3 regions of the Qipengyuania pacifica genome follow, and region 2 is predicted to be linked to each of the others. Evidence: predicted binding sites of a transcription regulator. Region 2 holds the regulator's gene; each other region holds the start of a gene.
The links. Region 2 encodes LexA, which represses DNA repair genes until DNA is damaged. Its sites were predicted from a motif close to GTTCCNCNCTTGTTCT; they were not measured.
Positions count from the first base shown of each region.

Region 1: a site for LexA is predicted at 1,937-1,952, ahead of recA (recombinase RecA). Genes of this name have one in related genera too.
Region 3: a site for LexA is predicted at 1,538-1,553, ahead of K3177_RS04045 (S24 family peptidase). Genes of this name have one in related genera too.

Region 1 covers NZ_JAIGNQ010000002.1:177,529-180,809, forward strand. The annotation lists gene K3177_RS15525 (glutathione S-transferase family protein) at 1-600, opposite strand, end outside; gene recA (recombinase RecA) at 796-1,860, opposite strand; gene K3177_RS06070 (hybrid sensor histidine kinase/response regulator) at 2,001-3,281, opposite strand, start outside.
Region 2 covers NZ_JAIGNQ010000003.1:380,873-384,153, reverse strand. The annotation lists gene trpC (indole-3-glycerol phosphate synthase TrpC) at 1-773, shown strand, start outside; gene lexA (transcriptional repressor LexA) at 1,082-1,771, shown strand; gene K3177_RS11550 (ComEC/Rec2 family competence protein) at 1,787-3,281, opposite strand, start outside.
Region 3 covers NZ_JAIGNQ010000001.1:813,770-817,050, forward strand. The annotation lists gene K3177_RS04040 (FRG domain-containing protein) at 1-837, shown strand, start outside; gene K3177_RS04045 (S24 family peptidase) at 834-1,469, opposite strand; gene K3177_RS04050 (HhH-GPD family protein) at 1,777-2,457, opposite strand; gene K3177_RS04055 (MvaI/BcnI family restriction endonuclease) at 2,444-3,281, opposite strand, start outside.

The sequences.
Region 1 (3,281 bases), on a different contig from region 2:
TTCCCGGGCGCGCTGCCACGCCGGACGGGCATGGATAGCCTCGACGAAGCGGGCCAGCTTGGGCGCCTTGTCACCATATCCCTGCATGATCGCGATTTCGGCAGGAAAGCTCATCATTACATCGGCCGCCGTCCAGTCATTGCCGACGAAATGGAGATCGTCTGAAATGTTATCCTCCGCAAACTGGACATGCGCGGCAAGCTGCTCGTCGATGCGGGGGGCCAGGGCAGCCGCCGCGTCACCGAGCCGCCCGGTGTACAATTTGAGCATGACGGGCACGAAGAAGCTACTTTCGCCAAACTGCATCCATTCGAGATAGCGGACATGGTTTTCCGTATCAGCTTCCGGCAGCCAACTGCCTCCACCGTGACGCTCGCAAAGATACTGGATGATCGCACCACTTTCAGCCACTTGCAGACCATTATCTTCGATCAGCGGCGACTTGCCCAAGGGGTGGACCTGCTTGAGTTCGGGCGGGGCGAGGTTGGTTTCGGCATCGCGCTGATACGGCACGATGTCGTAATCCGTGTTAAGTTCCTCCAGCAACCACAAGATGCGCTGAGAACGGCTGTTGTTGAGATGGTGGATGGTGACTGTCACGCGGCTCTCCTGTCGTGCGATTCGCACCTACACTAGGTCCGGATCGAAGCGGATACCAATCCCATACGGAAAAGCCGGTGTGGCCATGAAGCGGCGCACACCGGCTTTCCGTTTTTTCGGGAACGCCGGGGGACAGTCCGGCTAGCGCGCTGATCCGGGGGATGCTGGATCGGCGTGTTCCCGCTTGAAGAGAATTCAGTCCTCGTCCGCGTCCGGGCCGGTCATCATCTCTTCGGCGACCTCGTCGGTTCGGCCACGAATTGCGGCTTCCAACTTGGTACACATCTCTGGATTTTCCTTCAGGAAGGTCTTGGCGTTCTCACGCCCCTGACCGATCCGGACACTGTCATAGCTGAACCAGCTGCCCGACTTTTCGACCACGCCTGCCTTTACGCCGAGATCGAGAATTTCGCCGATCTTGGAAATGCCTTCGCCATACATGATGTCGAATTCGACCTGCTTGAACGGCGGCGCCACCTTGTTCTTGACCACTTTCACGCGGGTCGCATTGCCGATGATATCGTCGCGATCCTTGATCTGGCCGGTGCGGCGGATGTCCAGGCGAACCGACGCATAGAATTTGAGCGCATTGCCGCCAGTGGTGGTTTCCGGATTGCCGTACATCACGCCGATCTTCATGCGCAGCTGGTTGATGAAGATCACCATGCACTTGGAGCGGTTGATCGAACCGGTCAGTTTCCGCAGCGACTGGCTCATCAGACGGGCCTGAAGGCCAACGTGGCTATCGCCCATCTCGCCTTCGATTTCGGCGCGCGGAACGAGCGCTGCGACGGAGTCGACGACCAGCACGTCGATCGCATTGGACCGAACCAGCGTGTCGGTGATCTCCAGCGCCTGCTCGCCCGTATCCGGCTGCGACACGATCAATTCGTCAATGTCCACGCCAAGCTTCTTGGCATAGACCGGATCGAGCGCATGTTCCGCATCGACGAAGGCAGCGGTGCCGCCCGCCTTCTGGGCTTCTGCGATTACGTGAAGCGCCAGCGTGGTCTTGCCCGAACTTTCCGGGCCATACACTTCGATTACGCGCCCCTTGGGCAGACCGCCCACGCCAAGGGCGATGTCCAGACCGAGCGATCCGGTGGAGATGGCCTCCACATTCATCGCTTCCTTCTGGCCCAGCTTCATCGCCGAACCCTTGCCGAATGCGCGGTCGATCTGCGCAAGCGCGGCATCCAATGCCTTCTGACGGTCTGCGTCCACTTTCTTGTCCTCTACGAGCTTCAGACTTGCCGCCATGACATTACCTCCTGCGCTTGGCCAGAGCCGGTATTGACTCTTCAACTGACGCGTGATGTATCGGCTTTGTTCCAAAAGAACAAGTGGAGAACGAAAGTTTTTTCCGTTGTCTTTCAATCGGCAGCGTAACGCTGCCTAGGCTACTTGCGCTGGGCGCTCAGCACTTCTGCCACTTTCGCGTTGATCTGCTGTACGCTGAAAGGTTTGGGTATGAAGTACATGTTCTCAATGTCGATTTCATTGCGCAGCTGTTCTTCCGCATAGCCCGACATGAACAGGATGGGCACGTGAGCGCGAACGTTTCGAATCGCGCGCGCCATGGCAGGGCCATCCATTGCCGGCATGACGACATCCGAAACGATCAGGTCGAATTGCGTATCGCCATTGGCCACGATACCCAGCCCCTCTTCGCCATCGGAAGCGGTGGTCACCGTATAGCCTGCGCGCACCAGCGCCCGTTCGGCGACGGCGCGCACCATGTCCTCATCCTCGACCAGCAGCAGCTTGCCGCCTGCAGACCATTCGGATGCCTTCTGCTCTTCCGGTTCGTCGGCGCGCATGATGGCGGGCAGTTCGCCCTTGTGGACCGGGAGGTAAACGGTGAAGCGGGCACCGATCGGGGTGCCATCTGGGCCCTGCACATTATCGGCGAAAATGAAGCCATTCGACTGCTTGACGATACCGTACACAGTGGAAAGCCCGAGCCCGGTCCCCTTCCCCTGCTCCTTGGTCGTGAAGAAAGGCTCGAATATCTTGTTGAGATGCTCGTCCGGGATCCCGCCGCCGGTGTCCTGGACGATCATGACCGTGTAATCGTCGGCCGGCATGATATCGATGCCCATCTTGCGCACGTCGCGGGCGGAAACCCGGCGTGTGGCCAGAGTCAGGCGGCCCTTCCAGTCCTGCTTGCCCCGCTTCGACGCATAGGCTTGCATCGCATCGCGGGCATTTACAGCCAGGTTGATGATAACCTGCTCCAACTGCTGGGGATCGGCGCGAACCGAACCGAGCTCTCGATCGTGGCGAACCGAGAACTCAATCTTCTCGCCCATTAGCCGCTTCAGAAGCTGGCTCACTTCACTGACCACGTCGGGCAATTGCAGAACTACGGGGCGCAGCGTCTGCTGGCGGCTGAAGGCGAGCAACTGCCGGGTGAGGCTGGCCGCCCGGTTCGAATTGGCCTTGATCTGCTGGATGTCGTCGTAATCGCTGTCGCCCGGCGTATGACGCAGCAGCATGAGATCGCAGTAACCGATAATGGCCGTCAGCACATTGTTGAAATCGTGTGCAACGCCGCCTGCAAGCTGGCCGACCGCCTGCATCTTGGTCGCCTGGGCCACCTGACGCCGCAACCGCTTTTCTTCCGAAGAGTCCGAAATGGATAGAAGCACCGCCGCATCGCCCAGCCCGCGCACCCCGGC
Region 2 (3,281 bases):
AACAAATCTGCGCCACCAAACGGGAAGAAGTGGCCGCACGCAAGCGCATGCGGTCGCTGGCCGATCTCGACGCTTCCGCTCGCGAACAGACCGCCCCGCGTGGTTTCCGCTCTGCGCTCGAACGTGCGGAACGGTCCGGCTTCGGCCTCATCGCCGAAATCAAGAAGGCTTCACCCTCGAAGGGCTTGATCCGGGAAGATTTCCATCCCGCTGCCCATGCCCGCGCCTATGCTGCAGGGGGCGCTGCGTGCCTTTCGGTTCTCACCGACGCCCCGTATTTTCAGGGTCACGAAGATTATCTGGTCGAAGCGCGATCGGCCTGCGAATTGCCCGTCCTGCGCAAGGATTTCATGGTCGATACCTGGCAGGTGGCCGAAGCGCGCGCACTCGGCGCTGATGCGATCCTGATCATAGTCGCCGCACTCGATGATGGTGCGATGGTGGAGATCGAACGGGCCGCGGTGGAATATGGCATGGACGTATTGGTAGAAGTCCATGATCACGCAGAGATGGAACGTGCAGCATTGCTACAGTCGCGCCTCATTGGCGTGAACAACCGGGACCTGCGGACCTTCTCGACCGATCTCGCCACGACCGAAGCCTTGGCGCCTCTGGCACCGGAGGGTTCGCTTCTGGTCGGCGAAAGCGGCATTTCTCTATTCGAAGACTGCCAGCGCTTGTCACACGCCGGGGTGAACAGCTTCCTAGTCGGCGAAAGCCTGATGCGCCAACGCGATGTCGAAGCGGCAACTCGCATGCTGCTCGGGAACTGATCTGTCCTACACGCTGCTGACCGGTTAAAGGTATCAGCTCCAGACCAAACCCGCTGCGTTCTGGCGCGATTTCGGCCTCGGTGCGGGGTGACTTTTTATCCCCTTGTACAGTGGTCCATGTGGTCCATGTCTCCCCTGCGCGACCGAAAAGCTTAACGACAGCGGTTTCTCAGCGCCCTGATCCGGATCGAACCATGAACGGTTGTTCCGCAAGGAACGGCTGAATTGCTTGACTTTGTTATTTTGGTTGCTTAATTGTTCCGCATTCGTTCACGCCTTTTGTGAACACGCGATACGGAGTTCGCACAATGCTGACCGCCAAGCAGCACGAATTGATCCGGTTCATCCAGCAGCGTCTGGAAGACACCGGCATTTCCCCCAGCTTCGAAGAAATGAAGGAAGCGCTCGATCTGAAGAGCAAGTCGGGCGTACACCGCCTGATCTCGGCACTCGAAGAACGCGGCTTCATCCGGCGCCTTCCCAATCGGGCGCGTGCGCTGGAGGTGGTCAAGCTTCCTGAAAATGCCGTGATGGGGTCGCCCGCTCCGGTGGCGGCTAACGACGCCGTATCGGCTGCGATCCCGGCAAAGGCGGTGGCGCCCGAACCGGCAAACGACATCATCGATGTTCCGCTTCATGGGCGGATTGCCGCCGGCGCCCCGATCGAAGCGATCGAAGGTCAGTCCAGCATGCCCGTGCCGGCCGCGCTGCTCGGTCCGGGCGAACATTATGCCTTGGAGGTTTCCGGAGATTCCATGATCGAAGCCGGGATCTTCGATGGCGACTTCGCTCTGGTAAAACGCACGGACACGGCCCGCGATGGCGAGATTGTCGTGGCGCTGGTCGACAACGAAGAAGCGACCCTGAAATACCTTCGCAAGGATGCAGGCCGCGTCGTGCTGGATCCGGCCAATGGTGCATACGAAGCGCAAGTTTATGAACCCCACCGGGTTCAGGTTCAGGGAAAACTGGCGGGCCTGCTCCGCCGCTACCACTGATTTGCTGGCGCGCGCCTACTCACGTGGCGCGCGCCACCATCCATGCTCGCCCTGATCCTGGGCGACCGTATCGATCTTTTGGTCTGCCAGATAGATCGAAGCGCCCCCTTCCCGGTCGAGAAACCTTCTGTCCGCTTTGAGCCAGCGCGGCTGACAACTGTACGGCAGATACCGGTCGGCAATAACGATGTCGGCCCGCATGCAAGCCGCGGCCAGGGCCCGCTCTTCCACGAGATATCTATTGCGGGCGACGAGGACGGACCAGGGTCGCCCACCCCGTTCTAGGGAGAAGACGCAAAACTGGTCGCTGCACCGGCTGCGCAGCCAGTCGGCAATCTCGATAGGGCTCTGATCCGTACCGGCCAGTTCGAGCAGATTGTCCTGAGCATATCCGCCTTCACGATCGTGCAGAACCAGCAACCGTTCGGCCTCGTTGGCAACGCCTATATCGCGTCCGTCACGCGTAATGAGGATATCGGGTATCGGGGCGGTGATCATCAGCACAGCAGAGGCGAGAATTGGCCCAAAACCCAGCAGGCGCGCCCTGCCTTGCCATAACGCCACCCAGAGCGCCCCGCTCACGTATAACCCTATCGCTCCCATACCGATACGCGGCGCAAGCTTGACCGACCCCGGCTGCTCGGCAAAGAAATGGGCAATGGCCAGCAGCAGGGCGAGCGACTTGCCCACTAGCCACCACGCCGGCGCGCCCGCTCCGATCAGATCGAGCGCCAAAGCAAGCGCCACGAGCGGCATCGATATGAATGTGACCAGCGGAATGGCGATCAGATTGGCCGCCGCTCCATAAACGCCGGCGCGATGGAAATGGAATAAGACGATTGGCATCAAGGCCAGCTCGATGACCAGTCCAGTCAGGAACAGCATCACCGCCCGTCTCGACATGCGACGCAGCCAGCTCTCCTGTCGCGGTGCGAGAAAGTCCCGTACCGCATGCACATTGTGGAGCGATACGATGGCGATGACTGCCGCAAAGCTCATCTGGAAACTCGGCCCGACGAGCGATTCCGGCCACAACACGAGCACGACTCCCGCCGCGATAGCGATCATCCGCATGGATAGCGGTTCTCGCCCCACAGCCAATGCGACCAGTACGAGCAGAGCTCCGATACAGCTACGCACGGTCGGCACTTCAGCGCCGGTAAGCAGTGTGTAGGCAATGCCGGCGATCGCTGATGCCCCGGCGGCCACCAGCGGCAGCCGGATGCGCAGCGTCAGCCAAGGCCAGAACGCGAGCAGCTTCAGAACAATGAAATAGGTCGCAGCTATGATGGCGCTCACGTGAAGACCGCTGATGGACAGCAAATGGGTCAGCCCGGAATCGCGCATTGCCTCTTCGTCCGCTTCGGGAATCGCTCCGCGGTCCCCGCTCGCCAAGGTGGCTGCGATGGCACCGGACGTCCCTTCGAGATTGGCGCGAACGTGTCGCGAGAGCTGTCTCTGAGCGGATGCTATGGACAGTCGGGATGCGCCAGGCGGCTCGATGATCTCA
Region 3 (3,281 bases), on a different contig from region 2:
GAGGTCGATAGCGTCGAAGCGTTTCTTGAAGTTCTGCAGGCGCATCCGCCCAAGGATGGAGAACAGACGTTCTACAGGGGCCACGAGGATGTCACGTTCGAACTAACGCCTTCGCTGCTTCGAAAGTGGCCGAATGGCAGTTGGAAGTTCATGCCGAACGAGGATCGCCTCTGCAAGGAACTGCTCATCGCCCACTACGACGAGTTCGATGGCGACCAGTACTGCTTTGACCAGCTGGTCAGGATGCAGCACTACGGGTTACCGACGCGGCTTCTCGACATCTCGGGCAACCCGTTGGTGGCGCTGTTTTTCGCCTGCTATTGCAAGCCCGAACTGATGGAAGAGGAAGGGGAGGTCATCATCTTCCGCGTGCCGGAAGAGCAGGTCAAATACTACGATTCCGACACGGTTAGTTGCATATCCAACCTATCCAAGCTGAGCTATGAGCAGAAGAACGATATCGATCTATCCTTGGAGCTCGAAGCGTTCAACGGCGAGCCGGTCACGGGCAAGCTCCTGCATCACATCAAATCGGAAAAAGGCTTCTTCGAAGCCAGGATCGTGCCCGATGATCTTGGTTCGATTGTCTGCGTGAAGGCAAAGCAAACGAATACCCGTATCAAGTCGCAGTCGGGTGCATTCTTGCTGTTTGGCCACGAGGCGATCTTGCCCGAATCTGGCCAGGACGGGCTCGAGGTTTCGCGCATCAACGTCAAGGACAAGCAGCGGATCCTCGGTCAACTCGACGCCCTCAACATCAACGCCACGACGGTCTATCCCAGCATCCAGGAGACCGCGCAGCACGTGAAGGCACGCTACAGCTTGCCAGACAGCTAGATCGCGCGGCCGAACCAAATGACGCGGCCGACCACCTGGATGCCCGACCGGTCGACGTCATCCCAGCTCGGGTAGGCCGGGTTATCGCTGCTGATCGTGATCTTGCGTCCACCGGGCTTGAGGGTGACACGCTTTACAACGAGAGCATCGTCGGCCCGCAGGACGTAGATCCCGTCACGCAGGCGGGAACCGTGGTCGGACGCATCGACCATGACCTCGTCGCCGTCGCTGAGCGTTGGCTCCATGGAGTCGCCCAAGACATGGATGATCGAGAGGCTGGGGCTCTTGGCCGGGGTAAGTCGCTTGAGCCACCGCTCGTCGAAGCCGAAGCGAGTATGCGCCGTTTCGCTCTCGGCAATCGCCCCGAAACCGGCCGATGCATCGACATCGAGCACCGGGATCTCGACCAAGCCGTCGCGGACCGGCAACGGTGGGCCACCCAGGACCTGCTCGTCGACACCGAAGAAGCTCGCCAGCGTTCGCCGGTCGTTATCGTCGAGCCGACGCGGAGACCCGCGCTTTATAAACTGCTGGATATACGACGAGTTGCGCCCGATCAGGCGGGAAATCGAGGAGTAACCGAGCCGCCTTTGCTGGATCAGCCTGTCGAGTTCTTCCCGTACTTGTTCCATCGCTTGCATCCTTCCGGTCGATGCCGGGGTGAAGGAAATTTCCTAGACTCAATGGAGTCTTCCTACTAAGAACAAAACAAGAACACAAGGGCAAAGCGAGTCGAGGACGACATGAAACTGCTGGATAGGATCGAGTGCCACCTGCGGGAATCGCGGATGTCCGCGACGCGCTTCGGGAGGCGGGCAGTCGGCGACCCCCGGTTCGTTCTTGACCTTCGGCTCGGAAGGCGACCGAGGCGCCGCACGATCGAGAAAGTTGAAACCTACTTGGCGTCATATGCGAAGCCGACCGTGCCTCGCGAAGATCCTAGACAGCCTTGAAGGCACACCTGCTGGAAACGAGACACGATTGGCAGTCGGGGTTCCGCGCGCGACAGGTCAACGCGGCATGGTCGAGTACTGACCAATTGACCGTTTTCGGATCACCTCGCCTCACGAGCCACTTGCAAGCTTGCTGAAGCCAAGGATCGTGCCGGATGTCGGCAAGTTTGCGCGGACGCACGAAGCGTTCCACCACGCGTGCCATGTTCACGTCGATGAGCGGAAACCTCTCTCCATGCTGGAACATCAAGATCGCGTGGGCAACGTACTGGCCAACGGCAGGTACCTGCAGGAGCTCCTCGTAGCGGTTAGGAAACATGCCGTCGTGCTCGGCAGCATACGCCGCGAGTGCACGCAACGAGGCGGCCCTGCGTTTCCATAGGCCGAGCGGCCTGAGAAACTCCTCGAGCACTTCGACGGGGGCTTCCGCGAGGTCCTGCCAACCCGGGAATCGGGTGAAAAACCGGTTGTAGAAGCTTGCGACCGTCTCGGCCCGGGTCCGCTGGAGCAAGACTTCCACGCAAACGAGCTGGTAGAGTGGTGTACCCGGCTCGCGCCATGGGAAGGATCGGCCACCACCCTGCCGGTACCAGTCCGCGAGATCGGCCGCGAGGAGCGTCAGCTTACGCTTTTCGCCGGTCCCGAGGGCCGTGTCAGGCGAGGACATGGACATTGGATGGCGGGAACAGTGCCGGGAAGTCTTTCTGCTTGATCTTGAAGAGGTAGCCGTGGTCCCTGACCAGTTGCCTCTCGCCTCTCTGGCTCATGAGGTAATCGACCGAGATCACGCCGCTTTCCAAGAGCGCTTGGAAATTACGCACGTTCGGCGCTCGGGTGTGTTCGACCTGCATGTAGTGGAAATGCTCGTCTGCGCCTTTGCCGCGGCAGCGCGCACCGACCCAGAATGTTTGGGGATGCTTCTCGCGCAGCCTGCCTCTCAAGACCTCGAGGGGCCAAGTGACTACATGCGCGCGCCGTTCCTCCTCGGCTCGGACGTGGTCCTGCTTCAGCCAGTCCTTTTCGGCGTCGACGCTCAGCATGAACCCGAGGGAGTTTGGAGCTTTGGCGTTGATCTCGCAATTCAAGCGAAGCTTGCCGTTGCGATGGTACCCAAAGGTGCTGAGGAGGTTCCACGCCGAGCCGACAGGGCTGACCGACCAATCGGGCGACTGCGAAAATAGCGTGGACCTTGTGGGAGCCCGCTTGATCCGCTTCGCCTTGAGCTCGATCCCCTTGAAGTCAGGCGTCTTCTCGGCATTGGCCGCGATGCCGAGCAAGGTTTCCAGCGTCATGCCGACGCCGGTGTCGCCCGGACGCAGCGTGCGAACGAACCCCTGCGCGGCAATCTCCCTTAGCGCATCGAGCAATTCGCCGACGACAGGGTCCTCGCCTCGCCGGTACTTTGCCGCGATATGCCCAAGGGGGCTGCCGGCATTGTCGAGCGAGGCCAAGACCTCGGTCCGGCTCGCGTTGACCACGTAGAGGTCGCCT